2 regions of the Streptomyces sp. NPDC002790 genome follow, and region 2 is predicted to be linked to the other one. Evidence: riboswitches for the same ligand, from Rfam matches in the RefSeq annotation. Region 2 holds a riboswitch; the other holds the start of a gene.
What was found. A riboswitch is a leader RNA that binds a small molecule or an ion and turns the genes downstream of it on or off. The one in region 2 is predicted to bind S-adenosylmethionine.
Positions count from the first base shown of each region.

Region 1: linked by a shared signal. The riboswitch ahead of ABT004_RS27095 (aminotransferase class V-fold PLP-dependent enzyme) and the one ahead of thrC (threonine synthase) in region 2 are both predicted to bind S-adenosylmethionine.

Region 1 covers NZ_JBEOVM010000081.1:5,058-25,404, forward strand. The annotation lists gene ABT004_RS27070 (C40 family peptidase) at 147-1,172, opposite strand; gene ABT004_RS27075 (NYN domain-containing protein) at 1,474-2,826, opposite strand; gene ABT004_RS27080 (hypothetical protein) at 2,859-3,098, opposite strand; gene ABT004_RS27085 (rhomboid family intramembrane serine protease) at 3,211-3,954, shown strand; gene ABT004_RS27090 (Lrp/AsnC family transcriptional regulator) at 3,951-4,232, shown strand; gene ABT004_RS27095 (aminotransferase class V-fold PLP-dependent enzyme) at 4,306-5,721, opposite strand; SAM riboswitch class IV at 5,901-6,017, opposite strand; gene trpD (anthranilate phosphoribosyltransferase) at 6,092-7,156, opposite strand; gene qcrB (cytochrome bc1 complex cytochrome b subunit) at 7,290-8,930, opposite strand; gene qcrA (cytochrome bc1 complex Rieske iron-sulfur subunit) at 8,927-9,982, opposite strand; gene qcrC (cytochrome bc1 complex diheme cytochrome c subunit) at 9,979-10,788, opposite strand; gene ctaE (aa3-type cytochrome oxidase subunit III) at 10,870-11,490, opposite strand; gene ABT004_RS27125 (DNA-binding transcriptional response regulator) at 11,675-12,076, shown strand; gene ABT004_RS27130 (L,D-transpeptidase) at 12,177-13,433, opposite strand; gene ABT004_RS27135 (cytochrome c oxidase subunit 4) at 13,569-13,967, opposite strand; gene ctaD (aa3-type cytochrome oxidase subunit I) at 13,964-15,694, opposite strand; gene ctaC (aa3-type cytochrome oxidase subunit II) at 15,691-16,650, opposite strand; gene ABT004_RS27150 (cysteine desulfurase/sulfurtransferase TusA family protein) at 17,296-18,675, shown strand; gene ABT004_RS27155 (carbohydrate kinase family protein) at 18,779-19,753, opposite strand; gene ABT004_RS27160 (hypothetical protein) at 19,887-20,096, shown strand; gene ABT004_RS27165 (hypothetical protein) at 20,188-20,347, shown strand, end outside.
Region 2 covers NZ_JBEOVM010000151.1:1,119-12,013, reverse strand. The annotation lists gene ABT004_RS33745 (hypothetical protein) at 1-217, shown strand, start outside; gene ABT004_RS33740 (TetR/AcrR family transcriptional regulator) at 247-831, opposite strand; gene ABT004_RS33735 (SDR family NAD(P)-dependent oxidoreductase) at 973-1,755, shown strand; gene groL (chaperonin GroEL) at 1,989-3,614, opposite strand; gene ABT004_RS33725 (cold-shock protein) at 3,923-4,129, opposite strand; gene ABT004_RS33720 (MoaD/ThiS family protein) at 4,561-4,836, opposite strand; gene thrC (threonine synthase) at 4,871-6,175, opposite strand; SAM riboswitch class I at 6,194-6,349, opposite strand; gene ABT004_RS33710 (glucosyl-3-phosphoglycerate synthase) at 6,511-7,458, shown strand; gene ABT004_RS33705 (DUF7927 domain-containing protein) at 7,497-9,563, shown strand; gene ABT004_RS33700 (alpha,alpha-trehalose-phosphate synthase (UDP-forming)) at 9,652-10,895, shown strand, end outside.

The sequences.
Region 1 (20,347 bases), on a different contig from region 2:
GCGATTACCCCCTGACCAAAGACCGTTCAGGGGCCACACAGCGCGGCACCCCGCCTCTGACGCAGGTCATGGGCGGGGCGCGGGGGTCAGCGCGGGTCTCTGGAATTCGCCCGAACGGGCGCGTTTCCAGGGCACGTTGAGAGGGGTCAGATGCGGCGGGCCGTCTGGTAGGGGCCGACCGTGTCCATCGACTCGTAGCGCACGCTGGCACCGGGGTGCGGGGCATGCAGCACCTGGCCGTTGCCCGCGTACAGGCCCACGTGCTCGGTGTTGTTGAAGAAGACCAGGTCGCCGGGCTTGAGCTGGCTCCTGGCCACCTCGCTGCCCTCTCCGATCTGCGTGTACGTGGTCCGGGTTATGGAGACACCGGCCTGGTTGTACGCCCACTGGGTCAGGCCCGAGCAGTCGTAGGAGTTGGGGCCCGAACCGCCGGAGACGTACGGCTTGCCGATCTGGCTGGCGGCCGCGGACAGGGCGGCGGAGGCGCGGCCCGAGGCGGGCAGCGCGTCACCGAGGTCGACGCGGCTGGCGGAGTCGCGGCTTGCGCGCTGCTGCTCGGCGGCCATCTTGGCGCGCTGCTCGGCGGTCAGCGTGTTGAGCAGCTTGCGGGCCTCCGCGAGCTTGTCCTGGACCTGGTCCTTCTTCTTGCCGAGCTCGGTGCGCGTGTCGGCGAGGTCCTTGAGCTTCTGGGAGGCCTCTGCGCGCTCCTGGGCGAGCGTGCGCTGCTTCTCCTGGACCTTCTTGAGCGACTCGAGCTGCTGGGCGCTGAGCGAGTCCAGCGTCGAGGCCTTGTCGAGGTAGCTGTCCGGGTCGGAGGAGAGGAAGAGCTGGACCGAGGGGTCGATGCCGCCGGAGCGGTACTGCTGTCCCGCGAGCGTGCCGAGGCCGGAGCGCAGCTCGTTCAGGTCGTCCTGCCCGCGGGCGACCTTGTCCTGGAGATCACCGATCTCCGACTCGAGCTTCTTCTGCTTCTCCTTGGCCCCGTTGTAGTGGTCGGTCGCCACACCGGCCTCTTCGTAGAGCTTGTCGACCTTGTCCTTGACTTCGCTCCTGCTGGGCTTGGGTGCTGCACTGGCGGCCTGAGAGGTAAGGGCCACGGCAGCGGCTGCGGTCGCGGTGAGCACGGTCACGCGGGTGCGGCTCGGCTGCTTGGGTCGACGGTGGGACGCCACGAAGGCGAGCTCCTTCTTCCTCCAGCCGCCTACCGATGCGCCGGCGGGCGGTGCCCCTCCACCGTCACCCCTTATAGGTGATCACCCGAGCGGAGGTTCGAGCCGACCTTAGTGACCTCTTCGTGATCAGTTCAAATCCCTCAGAGAAAAAACTCAGTCACTCGCTGCATTCTTTGCACTCAACTCACATGCAGTGATGTCCGCTTGACGCTACGTTGCGTGAAGGTTTCGCCAATTCGGGCATTCGACACGGATGTTGCGCGTGTGACTTAAGTAACTCGGAACCTCTTTTGGGGGAACGTCAGTTGTGCGAGAGCCGTTTAAGGAGCACCACGGAGGCGACGGGGCGCGCCCCCGCCTTCGCGATGCCGTCCGCGACCTCCCGGTCGGTCGACACGACGATGACGGGGCGCCCCGACGGTTCGGCGCGCACGAGCTGGCGGATCAGCTCGTCCGCCGTGACCCCCGGCTTGGAGAACAGCACCCGCACCCCGCGCGGTGGCGCGAGCAGTACGGGCGCGGCGAGTTCGGCCCCGTCGAAGACGCACGTCACCTCCGCGCCCGTCTGGGCCGCGAGCTGCGACAGCGAGCCGAGCAGGCGCAGCCGCTGCTTCTCCAGGGGCATCGTCGGATAGCCGGTCTTCGTGACGTTGTACCCGTCGACGACGAGGTGCGCCTGCGGCAGCGCCAGCAACTGGTCGAGGATCGCCGGGTCGTGCTCGTGCAGGGCGCGGGCCGCGATGTCCTTCGGCGTCATCCGGCCCGGCTCCACGGCGTCCACGGAGTCGGCGGGCCGCGCGGACACCGGCGGCAGCGCGAGCTCCCTGCGCAGCCCCTGGGCCGCGTCCAGGACCGTGTCCAGGAGCAGCCGCACCCGCATGTCCTCGACGCTGCGCCCCTCGCGGGCCGCCCGGCGGGAGGACTCGAGGGCCGACTCGGCCTCGCCGAGCCGCGACTTGAGCCGGCGCGTCTCGCTCTCCGCCGCCGATACCTGGGCCTGCCCCTCGGCGCGCACCACGTCGGTCTCGGCCCTCGCCTTGCGCACGGCGGCCTCGCCGCGCTTCACGTCGCTGAGCGCGGCCCGCAGCTTGCGCTCCACGGAGGCGACCTCGCGCTTGGCGGCGTCGGACTCGGCGCGCAGCCGCTCCGTCTCGGTCTTGGTGTGGGCCCGGGCCTCGGCCAGCTCGGCGCGCAGCCGCTCGAGTTCGGCACGGGTCTCGTCGTCGGCCCGCTCGGCGTCGGCCCGCTCGGCGTCCTCGCCCGCGGCGGCGACGAGCTTCACCCAGCCGACGGGCCGCAGCACATACGCGGCCGCCGCCACATCCAGCGGATCGGCCGCGGGTGGCGGGGATCCCGCCTCCAGGGCGGCCGCCAGCTCGGACTGCGCCTCCCGCAGGCGCTCCCCGATGCGCTGCCGGAACAGCGGGTCGCTCTCCAGGGCCGCGGCCATGGCGTTGCCGGCGAACTTCATCCGCCGGGTCGGGGCGAAGCGGGCATACTGCCGCAACTGGGACGGGAGTTCACCCACCGTCAGACCGCCGAAGCCGTCCGACGCGATCTGCACGACCCGTCGTCGTACCCCCTCGGGCAGCGGGCGGTCGAGCACCTCGGCGGCGCCGCCCTCCCCGGCCTCCCCGCCTGTGCTCTCCACCATCCGTCACCCCAATGTCGCTGTGGAGCCGCTCCTCAGGAGTCGGCGCCCGGCCTGTCCACCAGTTCCACCTGATCCACCGCGTTGCACCACCGGCAGCGCACCGACTCGATGGTCTCACTGACCACCTCGCGCTCCTCCACCTTCGGCTCACCGGCCAGGTCCAGGTGGACGTACTCGACGACCTTCGAGGACCGCGTGACGTCGAACCGCGTCAGGTTGCCGCACAGGGTGCAGCGCCAGCGGGTGGTGGCGGTCGGCAGGGGAACCGTCATCGAGTGGTGCCTTCTTCCGGATGCATACGGATTGCGTGGTGCTGCTTTATTGCCCGTAACCCTACGGCCTGCCGTACGCCGCCCGCTCCCCGCCTTGCGTCATGCTCTGTCCATGATCGGCAATGGGCGCTCCGCGATCGACAGGCTGACCGCATTCCTCAGAGGTCACCCGGCTCCGGTCACGTACAGCATCATCGCGGTCTGCTGTGTGGTCTTCGTGCTGTCCCCCGCCTCGGGCCTGAACCCCGGCTACGGCACCGGCGACCAGCTGCTCGCCGCGCAGAGTGCCTACTTCGAGCGCTGGGGCGTGGTCCCCGGCGAGCTGTTCGACGGTTCGGCGCGGGCCCTGCTCACCCCTCTCACGGCCCTGTTCGTGCACGGCAGCTGGCTGCACCTGCTGGGCAACATGCTCTTCCTCTACGTGTTCGGGGCCATGGTCGAGGAACGCATGGGCCGCCTCTCGTACGCCCTGTTCTACGGGGTCAGCGGCTATCTGGCGCTGCTCGGGTACACGGTCGCGCACGCCGATTCCGACCAGAGCCTGGTCGGCGCGTCGGGGGCGATCTCGGCGGTCCTCGGCGCGTTCCTCTACCTGTTCCCCGGGGCCCGCGTGACGAGCCTCTTCCCCTTTCTCCTCTTCCTGCCGCTGCGGTTCCCTGCATGGGTGGTGCTGCCGTTCTGGGTGGCACTGCAGTGGGTGGCAGCGGGGCAGGTCAGCCAGGGGCCGGGAGTGGCGTATCTGGCGCACCTGGTCGGGTTCTCCGTCGGGTTCCTGTGGGCGTGGGTGCGGTATCGGGGGCGGGCTACAGTTGAGCCGACCCATGCCACGGCCACCGAGGGAGACAGCCAGCCGTGATCACCGCGATCGTGCTCATCAAGACCAGCGTGGACCGGATCCCCGAGATCGCCGAGTCGATCGCGGCCCTGGACAGTGTCAGCGAGGTCTTCTCCGTGACCGGCACCTACGACCTGATCGCCATGGTCCGCGTCGCCCGGCACGACGACCTGGCGGATGTCATCCCCGGGAAGATCAGCAAGATCCAGGGCGTCGAGGGCACGGACACGCACGTCGCGTTCCGTACGTACTCGCAGCACGACCTGGAGGCGGCGTTCGCCATCGGCCTGGACTCCTGAGCGCACACAGCACGCACGACGAAGGCCGCCCCGAGGGGCGGCCTTTCTCATGTCGTCAGTGCCGTACGGCGGGTCAGACCGCCGGGACGCAACGCCCGTCCTCAGTGCGGTAGTTCCACTTCGCGCCGTCCCGCACGAGCTCCGTCACGGCGGTCACGAAGCGCTCCACGTGCTCGTCGGGCGTCCCGGCGCCGAAGCTGACGCGGATGGCGTTGAGGGACTTCTCGCCCGGCGCGGCCTCCGGGGCGCCGCACTCGCCCTGCTGCTGCGGGTCGGAGCCGAGCAGCGTGCGCACCAGCGGGTGGGCGCAGAACAGGCCGTCGCGCACACCGATCCCGTACTCGGCGGAGAGCGCGGCGGCGAAGTGCGAGGAGTTCCAGCCGTCCACGACGAACGAGAGGACGCCCACGCGCGGCGCGTCGTCCCCGAACAGGGACAGCACCTTCACCTCGGGCACGGCCGCGAGCCCCTCCTGGACCTTGCGGATCAGGTACTGCTCGCGGGCGACGAGGTTGTCGAACCCGGCCTCGGTCAGCGCCTTGCAGGCGGAGGCGATGGAGTACACGCCGATGACGTTCGGCGAACCGGCCTCGTGACGGGCGGCGGTGGCGTGCCACTCGACGTCCACGCCGCCGTCGGCGCGCCGCGCGACCTTCTTGGACGCGCCACCGCCCGCGAGGTACGGCTCGGCCTCCGTCAGCCAGTCGGAGCGGCCCGCGAGCACGCCCGAACCGAAGGGCGCGTACAGCTTGTGCCCGGAGAAGGCGACCCAGTCGACATCCAACTCCCGTACGGATACGGGGTGGTGGGGCGCGAGCTGCGCGGCGTCGAGCACGATGCGGGCACCGTGCGCGTGAGCCGCCGCCGCGAGCTCGCGCACCGGCCAGAGCTCACCGGTGACGTTCGAGGCACCGGTGACGCAGACGAGCGCCGAACCAATGGGGCCTCCCCTGCTCGAACGAAGTTGAGAGCTTGGGGAAGGATCACGGTCGGCGAGGGCCCGCTCCAGAGTGGCGACGGCCTCGCCGGGCGTACGAGGGGCGTTGAGGTACGTGACCCGCGCGTCGCGCCACGGCAGCAGCGAGGCGTGGTGCTCGGTCTCGAAGACGAACACCTCACAGTCGGCGGGCAGCGCGGCGGCGAGCAGGTTCAGCGAGTCGGTGGTCGAGCGGGTGAAGACGACCTGGTCGTCCTCGCGGCAGCCGAGGAACTCGGCGACGGCGACCCGGGAGTTCTCGAACAGGTCGGTGGACAGCTGCGACAGGTACCCGGCGCCGCGGTGCACGCTCCCGTAGTACGGCGCGTAGGCGGCGACGTCGTCCCACACCCGCTGCAGGGCGGGCGCGCTGGCCGCGTAGTCGAGTGCGGCGTACGTGACTTCGCCACCGGTGACGAGCGGCACGGTGACGTCCCGGCCGAGGACCGCGAGCGGGGCCGCGGTCTCGGCAGGGGTCTCGGTGCAGGCGGCGGCGTCGACGGAAACAGACATGGGTGAACTCCCTGGCGCGATCAGCGAATTGACCATGCGGGAGCGCTGTACGACAGAGCTCGACCGCAGGGAAAGAAGAGTGAAACGGGTGGGCGGAGGCGGGGCCGGAACGCCCTATCGCATTCGCTTGCTCACGAGACTGCTCCCTTGAGGACCAGGACCCCAGGGTTGTTCGCAGGGGTCCGCGCTTGCCATGGACCTTGCTGTCCACGGCCTGGTCTTCACCCGGGGCACCCCGCCACGGACGGAGGGTTGCCGGACAGCGAGCCGGGGCTTAATCGCTGTCACTCATGACCTGCGCAGCATCTTGCCACACGATCCTGCCGGTGCCCACCGCAGTCCGGATGCCGGACCGCGGTGGGCGCCACACTCACCTGTTGCTGGCCGCCACCCACCGCTCCAGGGCGGACTTCGCCGCGCCGGAGTCGATCGATTCGGCGGCCCGGTCCATGCCGGCCCGGATCTGCTCGACGAGCGTGCCCCCGCCGGGCCGCACGGCCACCAGGGCCGCCGCCGCGTTCAGCAGCACCGCGTCGCGCACGGGCCCCCGCTCGCCGTCGAGGAGGCGCCGGGCGACCTCCGCGTTGTACGAGGGGTCGCCGCCGCGCAGCGCCTCGATGGGCACGGTGTCGATGCCGACGTCGCGCGGGTCGAAGGACTCCTCGCGCACGGCGCCGTCCCGGACCATCCACACGCGCGAGGTCCCGGTGGTGGTCAGCTCGTCGAGCCCGTCGTCGCCGCGGAACACCAGGGACGAGTTGCCGCGCTCGGCGAAGACCCCGGCCACGATCGGCGCCATCCGGGCATCGGCGACGCCGACGGCCTGCGCCTTCACCTTGGCCGGGTTGGTCAGCGGGCCCAGCAGGTTGAAGACCGTGCGGATGCCGAGCTGGCCGCGCGCGGCGCCCGCGTAGCGCAGCGCGGGGTGGAACTTTATGGCGAAGCAGAACGTGATGCCGGCTTCCTCCGCGACCTCGGGCACCCGCTTCGGCGCCAGGTCGAGATTGACGCCCAGCTTCTCCAGTACGTCGGAGGAGCCGGAGGCCGAGGAGGCGGCACGGTTGCCGTGCTTGACGACCTTGGCGCCGGCGCCCGCGATGACGATCGCCGCCATGGTGGAGATGTTGACCGTCTTCGCGCCGTCCCCGCCGGTGCCGACGATGTCGACGGTCTCGCCGGGCACGTCGATCACGTTGGCGTGCTCGTACATGCCGCGTACGAGACCGGAGATCTCCTGCACGGTCTCGCCCTTGGCGCGCAGCGCCACCGCGAACCCGGCGATCTGCGCGTCGGTGGCCTCGCCCCGCATGATCCGGTCCATCGCCCAGGCGGTGTCGTCGGCGCTCTGGTCGCGGCCCTCCAGCAGGCCGTTCAGGACGGCGGGCCAGGAACGGTCCGCCGAGGTGTTGCCTCCAGCGGGGTTCAAAGCGCTCATGGCCGCTCCTGTGTGCATCTGTGGGTTGAAAGGTGCTGCGGTCCCACCCTATCCAGGTCCCGGGACCGCGAAGAGCCCCCGTCCAGGCACTGGACGAGGGCTCTCGCGGTGGCTTGCAGCGACGAATCAGAGATCAGTGATGGCCGTGGCCGCTGGTGATCTCCTTGTACTCCTCGGCGGTCGGCTTCGGGATCTGGTTGTTCTCCCCGTAGTAACCGCGCGAGAGCTTGCCGCGCAGCTTCTGCAGCCGCGAGACCTTGCGCTCGACACCGTTCTCGTCGACCGTCGGGCCGATCTCGGCCGGCTGGTACTGCTCGTGCGCCGTGAGCGTGTGCAGCGCCTCCTGGTCGAGCGGCTCGTGCACCTCGACGAACTCACCGTGCGGCAGGCGCTTGATGATGCCGGACTCGCGTCCGTGCAGCACCTTGTCCTTGTCGCGGCGCTGGAGGCCGAGACAGATGCGCTTGGTGATGATGAAGGCGATGACCGGTCCGACGAAGAACGCGATCCGGACGAACCAGGTGATGGCGTTGATCGACAGGTGGAAGTGCGTGGCCCAGAGGTCGTTTCCACCACCGATGAGCAGCACCATGTACCAGGTGATCCACGCGACGCCGAAGGCCGTACGCGTCGGAGCGTTGCGCGGGCGGTCCAGGATGTGGTGCTCGCGCTTGTCGCCGGTGACCCAGGACTCGATGAACGGGTAGACCGCGATCGCGACCAGGACCAGCGGGAAGACGACCACCAGTGGGATGGCCACGCCCAGGACGAGCGTATGACCCCAGAAGTCGATCTCCCAGCCAGGCATCACACGGATCAGGCCCTCGGAGAAGCCCATGTACCAGTCGGGCTGGGCACCGGTGGACACCTGGTCCGGCCGGTACGGACCGATGGCCCAGATCGGGTTGATCGTCGCGATCGCGGCGATCACCGCGATGACGCCGAAGACCAGGAAGAAGAAGCCACCCGCCTTGGCCATGTAGACCGGGAGCAGCGGCATGCCGACGACGTTCTTGTTGGTCTTTCCGGCACCCGCGAACTGCGTGTGCTTGTGGTAGAAGACCAGGATCAGGTGCGCCGCCATCAGGCCGAGCATGATGCCCGGCAACAGCAGGATGTGGATCGAGTAGAACCGTGCGACGAAGTCGCCGCCCGGGAACTCGCCACCGAAGAGGAAGAACGACATGTACGTGCCGACGATCGGCACGGACAGGATCGCGCCCTCCATGAAGCGGACACCGGTGCCGGAGAGCAGGTCGTCCGGGAGCGAGTAACCGGTGAAGCCGGTGAACATGCCCAGGACGAACAGCAGGAAGCCGAACAGCCAGTTGACCTCACGCGGCTTGCGGAACGCACCCGTGAAGAACACGCGCATCATGTGCACGAACATGCCCGCGAGGAAGATCAGCGCGGCCCAGTGGTGGATCTGACGGATCAGCAGGCCACCGCGCACATCGAAGGAGATGTGCATCGTCGAGTTGAAGGCCTCCGACATCAGCTGCCCCTGGAGCGGGACGTAGCTGCCGTCGTAGGTGACCTCGTTCATCGACGGGTGGAAGAACAGCGTCAGATACACACCCGTGAGGATGATGATGATGAAGCTGTACATGCAGATCTCGCCGAGCATGAAGGACCAGTGGTCCGGAAAGATCTTGCGCATGTTGGACTTGGCCAGGGAGTAGATCCCCAGACGTCCGTCGGCCCAGTCGGCTACACGCTCGCCGGCCGGTGCCTTCTCGCGCGCAGGCGCGTCGTTCGTGGTCGTAGTACTCATCCGCGCTCCCAGAAGGCAGGGCCGACGGGCTCAGCGAATTCGCTCTTCGCCTCGAGGTGACCCTCGGCGTTGACGCCGATGCGCAGCTGCGGCAGCGCGTGACCGGCAGGACCGAAGATCACCCGGGCGCCGTCGGAGAGGTCGAAGGTGGACTGGTGGCACGGGCACAGAGCGTGGTGCGTCTGCTGCTCGTACAGCGAGATCGGACAACCCACGTGGGTGCAGATCTTCGAGTAGGCCACGATGCCCTCGTGGGACCACTCGAGTTCCTGCTTGTCCTTGATGTTCTCCGGCTGGATCCGGACGAGCATCAGGGCGTCCTTGGCGATGTTCGTCTGGAAGTCCTCGTCGTGCTCCTCCAGGCCCTCGGGCTTGGCGAAGGTGAGCGAGCCGACCGCGATGTCCGAAGGACGCAGCGGCTCGTTCGTGTTCATGTTGACGAGGGTCAGACCCTTCTTCCACGACGTGGTGCGCAGCTTCTTCTCGGGCAGCGGCCCGAGGTCACGAAGCAGCACCACACCGGAAAGGGGCACCAGTGCCAGCGCGCCGAACAGGGTGTTGCGGATCAGCTTGCGCCGGCCGAACTGCGACTCGCGGGCACCGTCGGCGAAGTCCGACATGACCTGCGCCCGAACCTCGGGCTCGGCCTCGATCGGGTGCCGCTCGGAAGCGACCTCGACGTCGGACATCAGGGTGCGGGCCCAGTGGACCGCGCCCGCGCCGATGCAGAACAGCGCCACACCGAGAGTCGTACCCAGCGCGAAGTTCAGCGCGCTGATGTGACCCAGCGGGAAGATGTAGACGCTCGTATCGACGTCGATGGTGACGTACGAGGCGATGAAGCCGATGGTGGCCAGCATCGACACCGTGAACAGGAAGGCAACGACGCGCTCGGACCGCTTGGCGGCCCGCTCGTCGATGTCCTGGACCCGGTGCTCGTGGGGCGGCAGACCCGGGTCGGCGAAGGGCTCGTCCTTCACCGCGACCGAGCCGTGCTCCTCGGCTGCCTGCTCAGTGGGCAGGTTCTCTTCTGGAATGTCTTGGCTACTCATGACTTCTTGGCCTTTGCGGTCCGAGCGGCAACCCAGATGGCGACGGCGATCAGACCGCCAAGCCCGAAGATCCAGGCGAACAGGCCCTCACTGACCGGGCCGAGCCCGCCCAGCTTGAGTCCGCCGGGGCTTTCGGAGTTGTCACCGTTGACCGCGTCGAGGTACGCGATGATGTCCTGCTTGTTCTGCTTGGTCATCGTCGTGTCCGGGAACGACGGCATGTTCTGCGGGCCCGTCTGCATGGCCTCGAAGATGTGCTTCGGGGCGACACCCTCAAGGCTCGGTGCGAACTTGCCGTGTGTCAGTGCGCCACCCTCACCGGTGAAGTTGTGGCACTGGGCGCAGTTGGTGCGGAACAGCTCGCCACCCTTGGCGATGTCCGCTCCGTTGGCGCTGTAGTCCTTGTCGGTCGGCGTGACCGGACCGGCACCCAGCGACGCGACGTACGCCGCGAGCTGGTCGATCTCGGCCTGCGAGTAGATGACCTTCTTCTTCGGGACCTGCGCGCCAGGCTGCTGGGCCGGCATCCGGCCGGTACCGACCTGGAAGTCGACGGCGGCGGAGCCGACGCCCACGAGGCTCGGCCCGTCGGACGTGCCCTGACCGCCGGTTCCGTGGCAGCTGGCGCAGCCTACGGAGAAGAGCTTCTTGCCCTCGTCGATGGCGAGGGACTGGGAGGTTTCATCGGCCTGCGCCTTGTCCGCCGGCGCGAACGCGGCGTACAGCCCCCCGGTGGCCGCCAGCGCGAGGAGTAGGACGACGACCGCCGCCAGCGGATGGCGTCGTCGTGCGGAGAGCTTTTTCACGGATTACCCCGGTGTCAGGATCTTCTGCGTCGGTGCTGCGGAAATGTGTCGGGTACTTCGCCCGATGCTGTGATCGTCGAGCTACTTGATCAGGTAGATCGTGGCAAAGAGGCCGATCCAGACGACGTCCACGAAGTGCCAGTAATACGACACGACGATGGCGGCCGTCGCCTGATGGTGGGTGAACCTCCGGGCCGCGTACGTCCTGCCGAGGACGAACAGGAAGGCGATGAGGCCACCTGTCACGTGCATGCCGTGGAAGCCGGTGGTCAGGTAGAACACCGAGCCGTACGGGTCGGAGGAGAGCGAGAGCCCATCCTTCTTGACCAGCTCGGTGTACTCGTAGACCTGACCGCCGATGAAGATCGCACCCATGATGAAGGTGACGATGAACCACGACCGGAGCTTCTTCACGTCGCCGCGCTCAGCGGCGAACACGCCCATCTGGCACGTGAGGGAGGAGAGCACCAGGATCGTGGTGTTCGTCGCGGAGAACGGAAGATTCAGCGCATGCGCCATTTCCTTCCAGTGATCCGGTCCGGTCACCGATCGCAGGGTGAAGTACATCGCGAAGAGGGCCGCGAAGAACATCAGCTCGGAACTCAGCCAGATGATGGTTCCGACGCTGGTGAGGTTCGGTCGATTGACCGACGGGTGCGCGTGCCCGGTTTCTACTGTCGTTGCTGTCGCCACGACCGACATTATGTCGGTCGCTTATCTCGCCCTCACTCCGGGGGGTGCCGTTCGGAGTGTCTGGGTGGTGTGTCCAGCCCATATGGCCCATCGGAGCCGCGTGCGAACCGGTGTTGACGGGGTGTCGGGAGGAGTAGGCTCCGCCGCAGTTACGTTCTTGGGCTCCACCGACCGACAACGCCTCGGAGGAACGATGCAGTCGACCGCGACGGTTCTGGTCTACAGCGACGACGCCAACACGCGCGAGCAGGTGCGCCTCGCGACAGGCCGACGGCCCGCGTCCGACGCCCCCGAGGTCCAGTTCATCGAATGCGCGACACTTCCGGCCGTCCTGAAGGAGCTGGACAGGGGCGGGATCGACGTCTGCGTCCTGGACGGCGAGGCCGCTCCCGCGGGCGGGATGGGCGTGTGCCGGCAGATCAAGGACGAGATCTTCCACTGCCCGCCGGTGCTGCTCCTGATCGGCCGCCCGCAGGACGCGTGGCTGGCGACGTGGAGCCGCGCCGAGGCGGCTGTGACGCTCCCTGTGGAGCCCGTGGAGTTCGCCGCGGCGCTGGCCTCCCTGCTGCGCTCCCGGCTCGCTGTCGACGCCTGAGTCGCCCCGCACAGACCGACCGGCGCCCGCACGCACCGACTCCCGTACACCGATGGCGTACGGGAGTCGGACATCACAGCGCCGAACCTGCCGGGCGGCCTCAGACCTCGGGGCTGAGCCGTGCCTGGAGGGCCGGGTCGGGCTTGTCGGCCTTCGGAGCGAGGGCGCTGCCCGCCTTCCACTTCTTCCAGCTGACGTTCCAGTCGCCGAACCCGTTGCCGAACGGGTCCATCTCCGAGCCGTAGCTGTTGACGACCTTCACGATGTCGCCCTGGCGCACGGTGTCGTAGAACCAGGCGGCGTTGCTGGTGCTCATGCCGGTGCAGCCGTGGCTGACGTTCGCGGAGCCCTGTGAGCCGACGGACCAGGGCGCGGCGTGCACGTACTCGCCGCTCCACGTGACGCGGGTCGCGTAGTACACGGGCAGGTCGTACGAGTCCGAGGAGCCCTCGGAGATGCCGATCGTCTCGCCCCGCATCCGTACGTAGTACTCCTTGCCGAGCACCACCTTGACGCCGTTACGGGTCTCGAAGCCGGCCTTGCCGGTGGTGACCGGCATGGAGTTGATCTCCTTGCCGTTGCGGTAGACCGTCATGGAGTGCGAGGAGGCGTCGGTGACGGCCACGATGCGGTCACCCGTACTGATGGTCAGCGGCTTGGAGCCGCCGCCCCACAGCCCGTCCCGGATCTTCACGCCCGCCAGCCTGCTGCTGGCCGTGATTTTCGCCTGTGTGGGCCAGTAGCCCTTGGGCCGATAGTGGAGTTCGGTGCTGTCCACCCAGTACCAGGAGCCGTCCACGGCCGGCTTGGAGTCGACCTTCAGGGAACGCTCCACCAGCGCGCGGGACTTCTCGTCCCGGACGGGCTTGTTGAGTTCGGCGGTGAGGGGCTGTCCGACGCCGTAGGTGCCCTTCTGCGGGCCGAACGTGACCTTGAGGGCCTTCTCCTTGGCCGGGTGACCCGTGTCGAAGCCAAGGACCTTGCGGCCGGGTTCGCCGTCCTCGTCCTCGGTGCTCACCCGGACCGTGTAGTGGGTGTCCGCGGTCAGCGGGGCGGTGGTGTGCCACCTCGCGCCGTCGGCGGAGAGTTCGCCCGCGACATGGCGGCCCATGGCGTCCTGGGCGGTGACGTCGGTGATGCGGGACTCGTCGCCCTGCGCGGTGACTTCCAGCGGCTTGTCCGGGTCCGCCTTCTTGGCGCTGCCCACGGGGCCGTTGAAGGAGATCTGGCTCGCCGCGTCATACGGCTCGGCGGAGAGCGGGTGGGAGGAGTTGCCGCATGCCGCTGTGCCCGCACCGAGTGCGGCCACCAGCACGGTGCAGCCCAGAACCGTACGGATACGCGGTGAGTGGTTCATGAACTCACCGTAAGAAGGTTCCGCGCGTCCAGCGCGGCGAGTGAGCCGCACGGGGCATGTCGAAGGGCCCGGACGCTCCATCAGGAGTGTCCGGGCCCTTCGGGTACGGGAGTTCAGTCCCCGGTCAGCCGAGGCTCACTGGTTCTGGTTCTCGCCGCGGTAGTACTCGAAGACCCAGCCCCACAGGCCGAACAGCAGCAGGGGGGCCGAGAAGTACAGCAGCCACCAGCCGATCGCCACGGCCAGGAACGCGAGCGCGCCGCCGACCGCCAGCGAGAGCGGCTGCCAGGAGTGCGGGCTGAAGAAGCCCACCTCGCCGGCGTCGTCCGCGACGTCGGCCTCCTTGTTGTCCTGGGCACCGGTGTCGGCACGCCGGGCCGTGAAGGCCAGGTAGTAGCCGATCATGATGCACAGGCCGAACGCCAGGAAGAGTGCCGTCGTACCGGCCGGCTCCTTCGACCACACGCCGTAGACACCGGCCATGATCAGGACGAAGAGGCTCAGCCAGATGAACATCTTGCCTTGGACCTTCACTTGCCGGCCTCCTTAGCAAGGGCCTTGTCGCCGTGTGCGGCGTTCTCAAGCTGGTCCAGGGCGGCGATCTCCGGGTGGTGGAGGTCGAACGCCGGGGATTCCGAGCGAATGCGCGGCAGGGTGAGGAAGTTGTGCCGCGGCGGCGGGCAGGACGTCGCCCACTCGAGCGAACGGCCGTAGCCCCACGGGTCGTCGACCTCGACCTTCTTGCCGTACTTGGCCGTCTTCCAGACGTTGTAGAAGAACGGCAGGATCGACAGGCCGAGCAGGAACGAGCTGATCGTCGAGATCGTGTTCAGCGCGGTGAAGCCGTCGGCCGCGAGGTAGTCCGCGTAACGACGCGGCATGCCCTCGACGCCCAGCCAGTGCTGCACCAGGAACGTGCCGTGGAAGCCGATGAACAGCGTCCAGAAGGTGATCTTGCCGAGCCGCTCGTCGAGCATCTTGCCGGTCATCTTCGGCCACCAGAAGTGGAAGCCGGCGAACATCGCGAAGACGACGGTGCCGAACACCACGTAGTGGAAGTGCGCCACCACGAAGTACGAGTCCGAGACGTGGAAGTCCAGCGGCGGGGCCGCGAGGATGACGCCGGTCAGACCACCGAAGGTGAAGGTGATCAGGAAGCCGATCGTCCAGAGCATCGGTGTCTCGAAGGACAACGAGCCCTTCCACATCGTTCCGATCCAGTTGAAGAACTTCACGCCTGTTGGCACGGCGATCAGGAACGTCATGAAGGAGAAGAACGGAAGCAACACACCGCCGGTGACGTACATGTGGTGCGCCCACACCGTCACGGAGAGACCGGCGATCGCGATCGTCGCGCCGATGAGGCCGGAGTAGCCGAACATCGGCTTGCGCGAGAACACTGGGATCACTTCGGAAATAATCCCGAAGAATGGTAGGGCGATGATGTACACCTCTGGGTGACCGAAGAACCAGAAGAGGTGTTGCCATAGCAATGCGCCGCCATTACTGGCGTCGAATACATGCGCACCGAACTTGCGGTCCGCCTCCAGGGCGAACAGCGCGGCCGCGAGGACCGGGAAGGCCAGCAGGACCAGCACACCGGTCAGCAGCACGTTCCACACGAAGATCGGCATGCGGAACATCGTCATGCCAGGAGCGCGCATGCAGATGATCGTGGTGATGAAGTTGACCGAACCGAGGATCGTGCCGAAGCCGGAGAAGGCCAGACCCATGATCCACATGTCGGCGCCGATGCCCGGCGAGCGGACGGCGTCCGACAGCGGGCTGTAGGCGAACCAGCCGAAGTCGGCGGCGCCCTGCGGGGTGAGGAAGCCACCCACCGCGATCAGCGAGCCGAACAGGTACAGCCAGTAGGCGAACATGTTCAGTCGCGGGAACGCGACGTCGGGGGCGCCGATCTGGAGCGGCATGATCCAGTTCGCGAAGCCGGAGAACAGCGGCGTCGCGAACATCAGCAGCATGATCGTGCCGTGCATCGTGAACGCCTGGTTGAACTGCTCGTTCGACATGATCTGCGTGCCGGGGCGAGCGAGTTCGGCGCGCATGAACAGCGCCATGACGCCGCCGATGCAGAAGAACGCGAACGACGTGACCAGATACAGCGTGCCGATGGTCTTGTGGTCAGTGGTGGTGAGCCACTTGATCACCGTCGCGCCGGGGCTCTTGGGGCGGGCCGGCAGCTCGTTCTCGTACGAGTCGCTTGCTGCCGCGGCACCCTGGGGTTCGTTGAGGATGCTCACAGGTTCTTCGTCTCCCGGTCCTTCTCGTGGTCCGTCTGGGCGATGCCAGCCGGGACGTAACCGGTCTGCCCCTTCTTGGCGAGGTCCTTGAGGTGCTGCTGGTAACGCTCAGGAGAGACGACCTTCACGTTGAACAGCATCCTGGAGTGGTCGACGCCGCAGAGCTCGGCGCACTTGCCCAGGAAGGTCCCCTCCTTGTTGGGGGTCACCTCGAAGGAGTTGGTGTGGCCCGGAATGACGTCCTGCTTCATCAGGAACGGCACCACCCAGAAGGAGTGGATGACGTCACGCGAAGTCAGAACGAAGCGGACCTTCTCGCCCTTGGGGAGCCAGAGGGTCGGGCCGGGGTTGTTGGTCTGCGGGTTCCGCTCGCCAGGGGTACCGACCTCGTAGACCCCACCGGCGTTCGCCGGGAAGTCCTCCTTGAAGCGCTTCGGGATCGCCGAGAGCTCCTTGGAGGTCTTGGCGTCACCGTCGACACCCGGCACGTTCTCGACGTAGTTGAAGCCCCAGCTCCACTGGTAGCCGACCACGTTGACGGTGTGCGCGGGCTTGTCTTCGAGCTTCAGAAGCTTCGACTCGTCGCGCGCGGTGAAGTAGAAGAGGACCGACACGATGATCAGCGGAACAACCGTGTACAGCGCCTCGAGCGGCATGTTGTACCGCGTCTGAGTTGGAACCTCGATCTTGGTGCGGCTGCGCCGGTGGAAGATGACACTCCACAGGATCAGACCCCACACCAGCACGCCCGTGGCGAGCGCTGCCGCCCACGAGCCCTGCCAGAGGGAGAGGATCCTAGGGGCCTCCTCCGTCACCGGGGTGGGCATACCAAGACGAGGGAAGTCCTTGTATGTGCAACCGGTAGCGGTTACCAGGATCAGGCCCGCAGTCAGCACCTGCGGCAGCTTCCGCCGCATCGGGCGCCGCGACGAGCGGTCGGAGCCGTTGGGACTCACGTAGCGCCTTCCCGAGAGTCTCGCCCGCGCTCTTTGGTTGGCTACGGCCGCCATCTCGCTGGTCGCTCGCCGCCCTGGCACACGGGCAGGGGTTTGGATGTTTATGCGGACCAAACCCTACTGGACGCTATTTGGGGTCGCGCGGGGAGGGTGCCTAACGCGCCGCGGGTCACTCCGAAGGGTGGGATCGCGGCGCGTTTGTGGGTTTCTGACGGTGGGTCGGGGTGGGGCGCCGCGGGCGGCGGGGTGGTGGGCGCCTCGGGCGGGCAACGTGGCGGGCGCCTCGGGCGGGCGGGGTTGGGCGGGCCCGCGGGTGGCGGTCCGCCGTCGCTGGGGTTGCGCAGTTCCCCGTGCCCCTTTGGGAGGCGGGGCCCGGCCATCCCGGCGGGTGGCGATCCGGCGTGGCTGGGGTTGCGCAGTTCCCCGCGCCCCTATGGGAGGCGGGGCCCGGCCACCCCGGTGAGTGGCGATCCGGCGTGGCTGGGGTTGCGCAGTTCCCCGCGCCCCTTTGGGAGGCGGGGCCCGGCCACCCCGGTGAGTGGCGCGCCGCGGCGGAGCCGCTGATGTCACAGGCCCGCGGCTCTGAAGGGCGCCCCGTGGCGGAGTTGTTGGCGGGGGCGGGCTGGCGGCGCTTAGCGTTGCGGCGTGTCGTACTTTGATGTGGCCTCGTCCGCTCCCCTTCATCCCGTCGCCCGGCAGGCGTTGCAGGCCTCGCTTGATGAGGGGTGGGCCGATCCGTCCCGTTTGTACCGGGAAGGGCGGCGGGCTCGGCTGCTGCTCGACGCCGCGCGGGAGGCAGCCGCCGAGGCGGTGGCGTGTCGGCCCGATGAGCTCGTGTTCACGTCGTCCGGGACGCGCGCCGTGCACGACGGGATCGCGGGGGCGCTCGCCGGGCGGCGGCGCGCCGGAAAGCACCTGGTCGTGTCATCTGTCGAACATTCTTCCGTGCTCCATTCGGCCGCGGCACACGAGGCCCTCGGCGGGTCGGTGACACAGGTCGGCGTGGGGCGCGAAGGAGGCGTCTCCGCCGAGGCGTTCCGTGCCGCGCTCCGCGAGGACACCGCGCTGGCCTGCCTGCAGTCCGCCAACCACGAGGTGGGGACCGAGCAGCCGGTGGAGGAGGTGGCCTCGGCGTGCCGGGCGGCCGGGGTGCCGCTGCTCGTCGATGCCGCGCAGTCCCTGGCCTGGGGGCCGGTGCCCGGCGACTGGTCCGTGCTCGTCGGGAGCGCCCATAAGTGGGGCGGCCCGGCCGGGGTCGGCCTGCTCGCCGTACGGAAGGGGACGCGGTTCGCCCCGCAAGGGCCCGCCGACGAGCGGGAGTCGGGGCGGGCCGCCGGCTTCGAGAACATTCCGGGCATCGTGGCCGCGGCCGCGTCGCTGCGGGCCGTGCGGGCGGAGGCCGCCGAGGAGGCGGCGCGGCTCAAGGAGTTGACGGAGCGGATCCGGACCCGGGTGCCCGAGCTGGTGCCGGACGTGGAGGTCGTCGGGGATCCGGTGCGCCGGCTGCCGCACCTGGTGACGTTCTCCTGTCTGTACGTCGACGGGGAGAGCCTGCTGCACGGGCTCGACCGCGCCGGCTTCTCCGTGTCATCCGGTTCGTCGTGCACGAGCAGCACCCTGACGCCCAGCCATGTGCTGCGCGCGATGGGCGTGGTGAGCGAGGGGAACGTACGGGTGTCGCTGCCCATGGGCGTGGAGGCCGACGAGGTCGAGCGCTTCCTCGACGTGCTGCCGGGTGTCGTGGGCGAGGTACGGGAGAAGCTGGGCGCGCCGGTCGCGGGCGCGGGGGGCACGGAGGAGTCGGTGACCGTCGACGCGCTGGGCCTGACGTGCCCCCAGCCGGTGATCGAGCTGGGCCGGGCCATCACCGGCGTACGTGTGGGCGGCACCGTCACCGTCCTCGCCGACGACGAGGTGGCCGCGATCGACATCCCCGCCTGGTGCCACACGCAGGGCCACGAATACGTGGGAGTAGAACCACGTCCCGATGGGGGCGCCACATACGTAGTGCGCAAGAACGGGTAACCGAGGGGCGCGGGGAACTGCGCAAAACCCAGCCACAAAGAAGCCGCGGCCGCGCCGCTCATCGAAAGAGCAGCCACGGCCGCGGCCTGCACCGGGGCGCGCCTCAGCCCAGGTGCCCCTCCACCTCCAAAGCGGCAGCGTCCCCGTACTGCTTACGGAACCGGTCCATGAACGGCGCCCGCCGCAGCTCGTACTCCTGCGTACCGAGCGTCTCGATGACCAGCGTCGCGAGCATGCACCCGACCTGCGCCGCACGCTCGTGCGAGACGCCCCAGGCGAGGCCGGACAGGAAGCCCGCGCGGAACGCGTCGCCGACACCGGTCGGGTCGACCTTGGCCTCCTCCTCCGGGACGCCGACCTCGAGCGGTTCCTCGCCGGACTTCTCGATGCGCACACCGCGCGCGCCGAGCGTGGTGACGCGGTGGCCGACCTTGCCGAGGATCTCGGCGTCGGTCCAGCCGGTCTTGGACTCGATGAGGCCCTTCTCGTACTCGTTGGAGAAGAGGTACGTGGCGCCTTCGAGGAGCGTCCGGATCTCCTCGCCGTCCATGCGCGCGATCTGCTGCGAGAAGTCGGCGGCGAACGGGATCGACCGGCTTCGGCACTCCTCCGTGTGACGGAGCATCGCCTCCGGGTCGTCCGCGCCGATGAGGACGAGGTCGAGGCCGTCGACCCGGTCCGCGACGGTCTTCAGCTCGATGAGCCGCGCCTCGCTCATGGCCCCCGTGTAGAAGGAGCCGATCTGGTTGTGGTCGGCGTCCGTGGTGCACACGAAGCGGGCCGTCTGCAGGGTCTCGGAGATCCGGACGGACTCCGTGTCCACGCCATGGCGGTCGAGCCACGCGCGGTAGTCCTCGAAGTCCGAGCCGGCGGCGCCGACCAGGATCGGGCCCGTGCCGAGCTGCCCCATTCCGAAGGCGATGTTGGGACCGACACCTCCACGGCGTACGTCGAGGGCGTCGACGAGGAAGGAGAGGGAGACCGTGTGCAACTGGTCCGCGACGAGCTGGTCGGCGAAACGGCCGGGGAAGGTCATCAGGTGGTCGGTGGCGATGGAGCCGGTGACTGCGATTCGCACGGCGTGAGATCGCTTCCTGCGAGGGGAGGGATTGACGCTTCACGCTACCCGCTCGGAGCGCGCGGGCTGAAGTATGCAAAATGCCTGATAGCGGCTCTTTCTTCGGATGTCACCTCAGGGCTACCGTGCCGTCATGACCTACGACGTGTCAGTCATGACCGAGGACGGGCTCGCGGCGTTGCGCGGCGACTGCGTCCGGATGCTTCCGCACTGGGTGACTACGCCCGCGCCGTGGGAGGTTGAGCGGCACGGCCCCGCACCCAGGCCCGCGGGGATCCACGGGGTCGTCGTGCCCGAGTCGTCCGCGCGGCTGATCGACTCCATGGCCGGTTTCGGCGACTGACGGTTTCCGGAAGGGAACCGCACGTCCGCGCGCCCCGTCCCATCGGTGTCCCGGTGAGCAACCGGTGTCCCCGGTGAGAAGGAGCGATGCGGTGAGCGGCGAAGAGCGGACGCGGGACCGGCTCCGGCGACGGCGCACGGCGGCTGTCGTGTCGGTCGCGGCGGCCGTCCTCCTGGCCGGTGGCGGCGGCGCGTATCTGACGGCGAACGCGATGGGCGGGTCCGACGACGAGGGCCGGGGCCGGACCGGCG
Region 2 (10,895 bases):
GGCAGCGCTCACCGGTATCGGCACCCTCACCGCGATGGCCGGGGTCGGCGTCCTCGTCTACGAGCTGGCGCGCGCGGGCCGCAGCTGGACCGGCAGCTGGGACGTCCCGCCCACCGAAATGGCCTCCCGCGCCCTCCACCAGGCCCAGGCCGTCGCGACGAGCGCGAGCCGCGCGGGCCGCGACACATGGAAGACGTACCAGGAGGGCGCGGCCTGACCTGCCGCCCCTGTTCTATGAGGCCCGTTCTATGAACCCGGCGTACCCACGCCGTGCAGCAACGTGTCCACGACCCGCGCGGCGAGGGCGTCCACGGCGGCATCGGTGTCGGGTGCCTGCCCCGCGGCTTCGTGAATGAGGGCGTAGTACACGGTCCGCGCCCAGTCCAGATCGGCGTCGGGACGCAACAGGCCGGCGTCGCGGGCGCGCGAGAACAGCGCCGCACAGCGGGTCATCACGTCCTCGTGGACGCGCGCGACCTCAGGGTCCGCGAGGGGGAGGGCGCCCATCGCGAAGCCCCAACTGGTCTTCACCCGAAGCACGTTCACGGTCGCCTGATAGAGCGCGACGGCCGGCGGCGACGTCTCCGGCCGCGCCGCCTCGACCGCCTCGTGGAACCGCTGCGTCGCCCAGGCCGCGAGCGCCCTGATCAACGCCTCCCGCGACGCGAACCGCCGGTGGACCGTGGTCCGCGCGACCCCGGCGGCCTCGGCGATCTGCTCCATCGTCGCCGCCGGATTCACGGCCAGCACCCGCTCGGCCGCTTCGAGGATCGCGCGCACGGTCCGTTCGGTGTCGGCACGAAGCGGCTTCGTGGAGGCGGGCTGCGCCATGGCGGGCAAATCCTTCCGATGGGGGACGACCTCAAAAGCGTACGCCAATGTGGCAACTCACCAACTACTTGCAACACGCATGACGCATATCCTATGTTCAACGCATCACCTGAGACGCAGGTGTCGACCAAGGGGAGCGTCATGGACCTGCAACTGAACGGCAAGACCGCCCTCGTCACGGGCGCCAGCCGAGGCATCGGGCTCGCCGTCGTCCAGTCCCTGGCCGCCGAAGGCGTACGCGTCGTCGCAGCCGCCCGCACCGCCGCCCCGGAGTGGAAAGCGGCCGGGGCGATACCGGTGACGGTGGACCTGTCCGACCCGGCCGGGGCCGAGCGGCTGGTCACGGAGGCCGTGGCCGAGCTGGGCGGGATCGACATCCTGGTCAACAACGTCGGGGGCGGCGACGGCGCCCTGAGCGGCGGCTTCCTCGACCTGACCGACGACCAGTGGGCGCAGGTGACGGACCTGAACTTCTCCGCCACCGTCCGCGTCACCCGCGCCGCGCTACCCGCCCTGCTGGCCGCCCGCGGCTCGATCGTCAACGTCTCCTCGACCAGCGCCCGCGTCCCGCAGGGCAGCCCCATCGCGTACGCCACGGCCAAGGCCGCGCTCACCGCGTTCGGCAAGGGCCTGGCGGAGGAGTTCGGCTCGCGGGGGGTCCGGGTGAACACCGTCTCGCCGGGCCCGGTCCGCACCGCGATGTGGGAGAGCCCGACGGGTTACGGCGCCGGGGTCGCCACCGCCATGGGCATCGACCACACCGACCTCCTGGCCGGACTGCCCACGGCGACAGGCATGCTCATCGACCGCCTCATCGAACCCGAAGAGGTCGCGACCCTGATCACCTACCTGTCGTCCCCCCTCGCCGCCGCGACCACAGGCACCGACCACCTCATCGACGCCGGCTCGGTCAAAACCGCCTGACCCATTGAAGCCCCGCCGACGCCCATTCAAGCCCCGCCGGCGATTGAGGCGCGGGGCCCGGGGCAGAGCCCCGATCTTTCAAGCCCCGCACTTCGAACGAGAGCCAGCGGGGCCCGGGGCAGAGCCCCGCGACCGCACCCACGGCTGGCCGCAACAAAACGCCCGAGGGCGGCACCGTCTCACGTAGAGACAGTGCCGCCCTCGGGTTACAGACGAGCTGAACCGCGACCGGCTCAGAAGTCCATGTCACCGCCCGGCATCCCGCCACCGGCCGGCGCAGCGCCCGCCTTCTCCGGCTTGTCGGCGATGACAGCCTCGGTGGTGAGGAACAGCGCGGCGATGGACGCGGCGTTCTGCAGGGCAGAGCGCGTGACCTTCGCCGGGTCGATGATGCCCTCGGCGATCATGTCGACGTAGTCACCCGTGGCGGCGTTCAGACCGTGACCGACGGTCAGGTTGCGCACCTTCTCCACGACGACGCCACCCTCGAGACCACCGTTGACGGCGATCTGCTTGAGCGGGGCCTCGAGCGCGAGCTTCACGGCGTTGGCGCCGGTCGCCTCGTCACCCTCGAGCTCCAGCTTCTCGAACACCGCGGAGGCCTGGAGGAGGGCCACGCCACCACCGGCGACGATGCCCTCTTCGACGGCCGCCTTCGCGTTGCGAACGGCGTCCTCGATGCGGTGCTTGCGCTCCTTGAGCTCGACCTCGGTGGCCGCGCCCGCCTTGATGACGGCCACGCCGCCGGCGAGCTTGGCGAGGCGCTCCTGGAGCTTCTCGCGGTCGTAGTCCGAGTCGCTGTTCTCGATCTCGGCACGGATCTGGTTGACGCGACCCTGGACCTGGTCGCTCTCACCGGAGCCGTCGACGATCGTCGTCTCGTCCTTGGTGATGACGACCTTGCGGGCGCGGCCGAGCAGGTCGAGACCGGCGTTCTCGAGCTTGAGGCCGACCTCCTCGGAGATGACCGTGCCGCCCGTGAGGATGGCGATGTCGCCGAGCATGGCCTTGCGGCGGTCACCGAAGCCCGGGGCCTTGACGGCGACGGACTTGAAGGTGCCACGGATCTTGTTGACGACCAGCGTCGACAGGGCCTCGCCCTCGACGTCCTCGGCGATGATCAGCAGCGGCTTGCCGGACTGCATGACCTTCTCGAGCAGCGGAAGGAGGTCCTTCACGTTCGAGATCTTCGAGTTCACGATCAGGATGTACGGGTCGTCGAGCGACGACTCCATGCGCTCCATGTCCGTGGCGAAGTACGCCGAGATGTAGCCCTTGTCGAAGCGCATGCCCTCGGTGAGCTCGAGCTCCAGACCGAAGGTCTGGGACTCCTCGACGGTGATGACGCCTTCCTTGCCGACCTTGTCCATGGCCTCGGCGATGAGCTCGCCGATCTGGGTGTCGGCGGCCGAGATGGAGGCGGTGGAGGCGATCTGCTCCTTGGTCTCCACCTCCTTGGCCTGCTCGAGGAGAGCGGCGGAGACGGCCTCGGTGGCGCGCTCGATGCCGCGCTTGAGGGCCATCGGGTTGGCGCCGGCGGCTACGTTGCGAAGGCCTTCGCGAACGAGCGCCTGGGCCAGGACGGTCGCGGTCGTCGTGCCGTCACCGGCGACGTCGTCCGTCTTCTTCGCGACCTCCTTGACCAGCTCGGCGCCGATCTTCTCGTACGGGTCCTCGAGCTCGATCTCCTTGGCGATGGACACACCATCGTTGGTGATCGTGGGGGCGCCCCACTTCTTCTCGAGGACGACGTTGCGACCCTTGGGGCCCAGGGTCACCTTGACGGCGTCGGCGAGCTGGTTCATGCCGCGCTCGAGGCCGCGCCGTGCCTCCTCGTCGAACGCGATGATCTTGGCCATGTGAAGTGGTCCTCCCGGACGGGGTGGAAAAGCAAGCAAACGGACCGTGCTGGTGCCCGCGACGGACGGTCTGCAGACCGTGTGGTTCCTTGCACCACCCGGCCCCCGGACCTCACCGACCCGATCCAAGTTCTGTCACTCTCACTCGGAGAGTGCTAAGCCCAATGATTAGCACTCGACCCCCTCGAGTGCAAGGTGCTCTCCTCATCGCGAACAGTCCCACGCAGCACGAAGGGCCCGCCCCCCGGTCACCCGGGAGACGAGCCCTTCATGACGTGCGACGTGCAAGCTTGCAGTCGGACGCGCGTTCAGCCGGCGGCCACGCGGACCATGTCGGCCTGCGGCCCCTTCTGGCCCTGCGAGATCTCGAATTCCACCCGCTGACCCTCTTCGAGGGTGCGGTAGCCGTCCATCTGAATCGCGCTGTAGTGGACGAACACATCCGCACCACCGTCGACCGCGATGAAGCCGTACCCCTTCTCCGCGTTGAACCACTTGACGGTGCCCTGAGCCATGCCTAACTCCCCTATTACTGGCCCTTACGCAGGACCGCACTTCGCGGACCCGGGTCAGACCTCACGCCCCATGGGATATGGGGGTGTGCGCCGGAACGCGTCGACCGCGGCTGAATGTATCTGCCCAACTGCCGTCTGCAACAGGTCAATCGGACGAGAATTCTGGGCACGCCAGATCGGGGGAACCGGGCCAACTCACCGGATCCCAGGGCAAGTCGGGCCGCGCAAATGCCATAAAAGGCCCGAATGGGCCGGTTACTTTGGCTACTTCTTGTCGGGCTCCGGGCGAGAACTCATATGCGCCCGTCATGCACCGTTCATGGAAACGCAGCAGCTTCCCCAACTGTACCGCGCTCAACCATGCAGAATTGCCCCCTCCGCTTCTCTGGCGGAGAGGGCAATTCGGATAACTCTGGGTAGAACGCGAACGATCAGCCGCCGGCGACGGCCGGAATGATCGAGACGCCCGCGCCGTCCGGCGTCGCCGTCTCGAGGCCCTGCTCGAAGCGGACGTCGTCGTCGTTCACGTAGACGTTCACGAAGCGGCGCAGCTTGCCCTGGTCGTCGAGGACGCGGGCGGCGATGCCGGTGTGGTTCTTCTCGAGGTCGGCGATGACGTCGGCGAGGGTGCCGCCCTCTGCGGCGACCTCGGACTTGCCGCCCGTGTAGGTGCGCAGGATGGTGGGGATGCGAACGTTGACGCTCATGGTGGTAACTCCTGTTGCTACAAGTCGGTCGGGCTCAGTGGTCGGCGGCGAGGCCGGCCTCGCGGAACGCGTCGAGGTTCGGCCGGATCGTGGCCGTGGCCTGGGACGAATCGGCGACCGCGGCAAGCGTCTTGAGGCCGTCACCGGTGTTCAGGACCACCGTGGTCAGCGACGGGTCGATCTGGCCCGCCTCGATGAGCTTCTGCGTGACGCCGAGGGTCACACCACCGGCGGTCTCGGCGAAGATGCCCTCCGTGCGCGCGAGCAGCTTGATCGCGTCGACGACCTGCTCGTCGTTCACGTCCTCCACGGCGCCGCCGGTACGGCGCGCGATGTCGAGGACGTAGGGGCCGTCGGCGGGGTTGCCGATGGCGAGGGACTTGGCGATGGTGGTCGGCTTCTGCGGGCGGACCACGTCGTGGCCGCCCTTGTAGGCGACGGAGACCGGGGAGCAGCCCTCGGCCTGGGCGCCGAACAGCTTGTACGGCTTGTCCTCGACGAGGCCGAGCTTGATCAGCTCCTTCAGGCCCTTGTCGATCTTCGTGAACTGCGAGCCGGACGCGATCGGGATGACCAGCTGGTCGGGAAGGACCCAGCCCAGCTGCTCGCAGATCTCGTACGCGAGCGTCTTGGAACCCTCGCCGTAGTACGGGCGCAGGTTGACGTTGACGAAGCCCCAACCCTCGCCCAGCGGGTCGCCGATGAGCTCGGAGCAGAAGCGGTTCACGTCGTCGTAGTTGCCCTCGATGGCGACGAGGTCACCGCCGTAGACGCCGGCCATGACGACCTTGCCCTCTTCCAGGTCGTGCGGGATGAACACGCAGGACCGGAAGCCGGCACGGGCGGCAGCGGCGCCGACGGCGCCGGCCAGGTTGCCGGTGGAGGAGCAGGAGAGCGTGGTGAAGCCGAAGGCGCGGGCGGCCTCGATGGCCTGCGCGACGACGCGGTCCTTGAAGGAGTGCGTCGGGTTGCCGGAGTCGTCCTTGACGAACAACTTGCCCTCGGCGACGCCCAGTTCACGGCCGAGGTTGTCGGCCTTGACGAGCTTGGTCCAGCCGGGGTTGATGTTCGGCTTCTCGGCGACGTCGGCCGGGACGGGCAGCAGCGGGGCGTAGCGCCAGATGTTGGCGGGTCCTGCCTCGATCTGCTTGCGCAGCGTCTCGGGGTCACCGACGGGGAGGTCGTACGCGACTTCGAGCGGGCCGAAACACTCGGCGCAGGCGAAGACGGGGCCGAGCGGGACGACGGCGCCGCACTCGCGGCAGGAGAGGCCGGATGCCGGACCAAGGTCGACGGCGTCGGTGGCGGCGGTTTCGGTGGCGACAGTCTGTACAGCCATGAGAGGCGAGGCCCTTTCTCCTCATCTTTCCCGTGACGCATCTCGCCACGAGACGGATTTGGCACCTTCACTAGCCGGGAGCCTCGCGAGCGCACTGGAGTGTGCGAAACGAGACCGGCTGGAGGGTTGCCGGGGCTTCAACGGGCCGTTTCCCTCTGCCCCTCTGGATGAGCGGTATTCGATTGTGTGGATTCAGTTGTGTACGGCAGGCGACCCCCGGCATGCGATGGTCACCGACCTTGTTCAAGACTGTAACCGAAGGCCCGGACCGCAGAGATAGTCGTCCGAACCGCGAGATGGATCACATGTCGATCCTTAGGGAAGGAACCCAGACCGTGCTGGAAGAGGTCGAGCGCTGGCTGAACAGGCGCTCCTGGTCCGTGGCGGACCATCCGCTGCACCGGTTGGTCGCCGCCAAGCACGCGTCGGGGCAGACGGTGAGTGTCGTACTGCCCGCGCTGAACGAGGAGGAGACGGTCGGCGAGATCGTCTCCGAGATCCGGCGGACGCTGATGACGGACGCGGTGCCGCTCGTCGACGAGCTCGTCGTGATCGACTCCGGCTCCACCGACCGCACCTCCCAGGTCGCGGCGGCGGCCGGGGCGCGCGTCGAGCACCGGGACGCGATCCTGCCGCGGATCCCGGCAAGGCCCGGCAAGGGCGAGGTGCTGTGGCGCTCCCTTTTCGTCACGTCCGGTGACATCGTGTGTTTCGTCGACGCCGACCTGAAGGAGTTCTCCGCGGACTTCGTCTCCGGGATCGTCGGGCCGCTCCTGACCGATCCGGGCGTGCACTTCGTGAAGGCGATGTACGACCGTCCGCTGGCCGGGGCCACCGGGGAGGGCGGCCGGGTGACCGAGCTGATGGCGCGGCCGATACTCAATCTGCACTGGCCCCAACTGGCCGGATTCGTCCAGCCGTTGGGCGGCGAGTACGCGGCCCGGCGCTCGCTCCTCGAGCGGCTCCCGTTCCCCGTCGGATACGGCGTGGAGCTCGGCCTGCTCGTGGACGCGCTGCACACCGTGGGCCTGGACGCGCTGGCCCAGGTCGACGTCGGCGTGCGCAAGCACCGGCACCAGGACGGGCAGGCGCTCGGCCGGATGGCGGCGGCGATCTACCGCACCGCCCAGCTGCGGCTGGCGCGCGGGCACCTCATCAGGCCGGTGCTCACGCAGTTCGAGCGGGGCGAGGACGGCTTCGAGCCGCGCACCCACGAGGTCGACACGGAGGAGCGGCCGCCGATGATCGAAATCGGTGAGTATGCGGAGCGTCGCGCGGCGTAATCGCGGGATGATCATGATTATTGCCTAGATTGCCCCTTATGTGGCTTAAACATCTCAAGGGCATGGCGGCGCTCGCCGCCACAGTAACGGCCGCCGCGACACTCGTCGCCGCGGCCGTCCCCGCGTCCGCCGTCGTCGTCGACCCCTTCGCCAAGCGGTACGAGGAAGCGCTGTACGGCGACTTCATCACCCTCGGCAACACCGTCATGCAGTGCCCGTCCACTCCCGCGGACGACGCGGCGCGGTGTCGAGCCGCACAAGCCGGGACCACGACGGAGAACAACAACCAGTTCGACATGCAGTACACGGACACGGCCGGGTTCGGCACCGGCGTCCTGAACTCCTCGACCGGTGAGGTGACGATCCCGCCGGGCGCCACGGTCGCGTACGCCCGCCTGTTCTGGGGCGGCAACGACGGCACGTACAAACTGGGCCGCAACCAGATCAACCGCTGCGACACCGCGGGCCCCGCCACCTCGCCGACCGACAGCGGCCCGCTGGACACGCGGCCCCGGGTGCGGGTGAACGGCGGGCCCGAGTCCCAGGTGGCCGTGGAGAACGCGGTGCGCACCCCGGCCGAGGTCGGCGGCCCGCACTACTACACGGCCGAGTCCGACGTCACCTCGCTGTTCGCCGGCGTCACCACCGGCTCCCCGGTGCCGGTCGCGGTCGGCGACGTCTGGGCGCCCACCGGCAAGGGCTGCGTCGGCGGCTGGTCGCTGACCGTCGTCTACAAGTACGACGCCCCCAACGCCCAGTACGCGCCCACCCGCCGCAACGTCTACGTGTACGGCGGCCACGTGGTGCAGCAGTCCAAGGACCCCGACACCACGATCTCCATCGACGACTTCTACCGCACGGGCACCCGCGACGTACGCGCCGGCGTCACCGCGTACGAGGGCGACGCGAACGTGACGGGTGACCAGTTCCTGGTGAACGGGCAGCGGATCGCGGACCCCGACGGCGGCGGCACGAACAACTTCTTCGACAGCCACGCCAACGGCGCACTCGACCCGAACGACCACAACAACTTCAGCATCGACGCGAAGGAGGCGATCATCCCGTCGGCCGCGCTGCCGCAGGGTTCGACCTCCGCCGATCTGACGTTCCGCACCAGGGGCGACACCTACGTGCCCTCGGCACTCGCCTTCTCCGTGCCGGTGCCCGACCTGGAGATCAAGAAGAGCGCCACGCCGAAGAAGGTCGCCCCCGGCGGCAAGGTGACGTACACGATCACCGCCAAGAACATCGGCGACCTCGACTACCCGGGCGCCAAGCTCAGCGACGAACTGGACGACGTGCTGGACGACGGCACGTACAACGGGGACGCCAAGGCCGACATCGGCAACGTCACGTACGACGCGCCGAAGCTGAGCTGGCGCGGCGACGTACCGGCCGGCAAGACCGCGACGATCACCTACAGCGTCACGCTGCACGACCCGCTCACCGGCGACGGCAAACTGACCAACGACGTGATGGCGGAGGACACCCCGCGCACCAACTGCGAGGAGGGCACGGAGGATCCGAACTGCGGCTTCTCGCCGGAGATCGAGAAGCCGGAGCCGCCCACCCCGCCGCTGAAGATCGTCACCACCCCGGAGCCCACGACCGCTCCCCCGTGCTCCACGGTCAAGAACACCATCACCATCCGCAACGACAGCGAATACCCGCGCGATAACGCCGCGATCTCCTGGCCCACGAAGGGCGCCGTCGGCACCCCCACCGCCAGCGGCGGCACCATCAGCAAGAAGGGCTCGTCCTTCTACTGGAACGGCACCGTGCCCGCCCACGGCAAGGTGGTCATCAAGGAGAACGTCAAGGCCTCCTGCACTCCGGGGGCGGCCATTGTCATCCCGGTGACCGGTGAGGTGTCCGGCACCAACTGCACCGCCCGCACGCGCGGCGGCGACGACCCGTGCACCGCGGTGATCGGCACCAAGCGCCAGCAGGCGCGGCCCGCTCCGCCGCAGCAGCAGCATCCGCACGGATCGGAGCTGGCCGAGACCGGCGCCGACTCACACACCCTGCTGTACGGCGGGCTCGCCGTCACGCTGTGCGGGCTCGGCGCGCTGATCCTCGCCGCCGTCCGCGGCCGCAAGAACTGACCCGACCGCGGGTTTCGTACACGGCCGGGTCCCCGTCGGGGGCCCGGCCTTACGTTTGAACGTTTCCGGGCCGGGCTAGCGTGCCCCTATGAGTTCCACGACGCATGGTGCTGCTGAGGTTCTCGTCGCGTCCAACCGCGGCCCGGTCTCGTACGAGGTCGACGACGCCGGGGGGATCGCTGCGAAGCGTGGCGGGGGCGGTCTGGTGTCGGCGCTCGGCGTCGTCGAGGACAAGCTGTGGGTGTGCTCGGCGCTGAGCGAGGGCGACCGGGAGGCGGTGCGGCGCGGGGTCGCCGAGCCGGGGGTGCGGATGCTCGACATCGACGCCGACGTGCACACGGACGCGTACAACGGGATCGCGAACTCGGTGCTGTGGTTCGTGCACCACATGCTGTTCCAGACGCCTCTGGAGCCGTCGTTCGGCCCGGAGTTCCGCAGGCGGTGGGCGTCCTACGAGGCGTACAACCAGGCCTTCGCCGAGGCGCTCGCCGAGGAGGCGGCGCCGGGCGCGACGGTGGTCGTGCAGGACTATCACCTGACGCTGGTGCCGGGGATGCTCCGCGAACTCCGCGGCGACCTGCGGATCGGGCACTTCTCGCACACGCCCTGGGCGCCCGTCGACTACTTCCGGATGCTGCCCGACGACATCGCCGAGCAGGTGCTCAGGGGCATGCTCGGGGCCGACCGCTGTGCGTTCCTGACCCGGCGCTGGGCGGACGCCTTCACCGACTGCTGTACGCATCTCGTCGGCGGCACGTCCGGGACCCGGATCGGGGTGCACGGGCTCGGCGCCGACGCGGACTTCCTGCGCGAGCGGGCGCACCGGGACGACGTGGAGGAACGGCTTGCGGCGCTGCGGGCGCAGATCGGCGGGGACGGTTCACGGAAGGTGATCGTCCGGGTCGACCGGACCGAGTTGTCGAAGAACATCGTGCGGGGGCTGTGGGCGTACGAGCTGCTCCTCGAGTCCGCGCCCGAGTGGCGGGAGCGGGTCGTGCACGTCGCGTTCGCGTATCCGTCGCGGCAGGATCTGGCCGTGTACCGCGACTACACGGACGAGGTGGCGCGGGTCGCCGAGTCCATCAACTCCCGCTGGGGCACGGAGAGTTGGACCCCGGTCGTACTCCACGTGAAGGACGACTTCGCGCGCTCGCTCGCGGCGTACCGGCTCGCGGACGTGGCCCTGGTGAACCCCATCAGGGACGGGATGAACCTGGTCGCCAAGGAGGTGCCGGTCGTCTCCGACGACGGGTGCGCGCTGGTGCTGTCGCGGGAGGCGGGGGCGTACGAGGAGCTGGCCGAGGACGCGCTGATCGTCAACCCCTATGACGT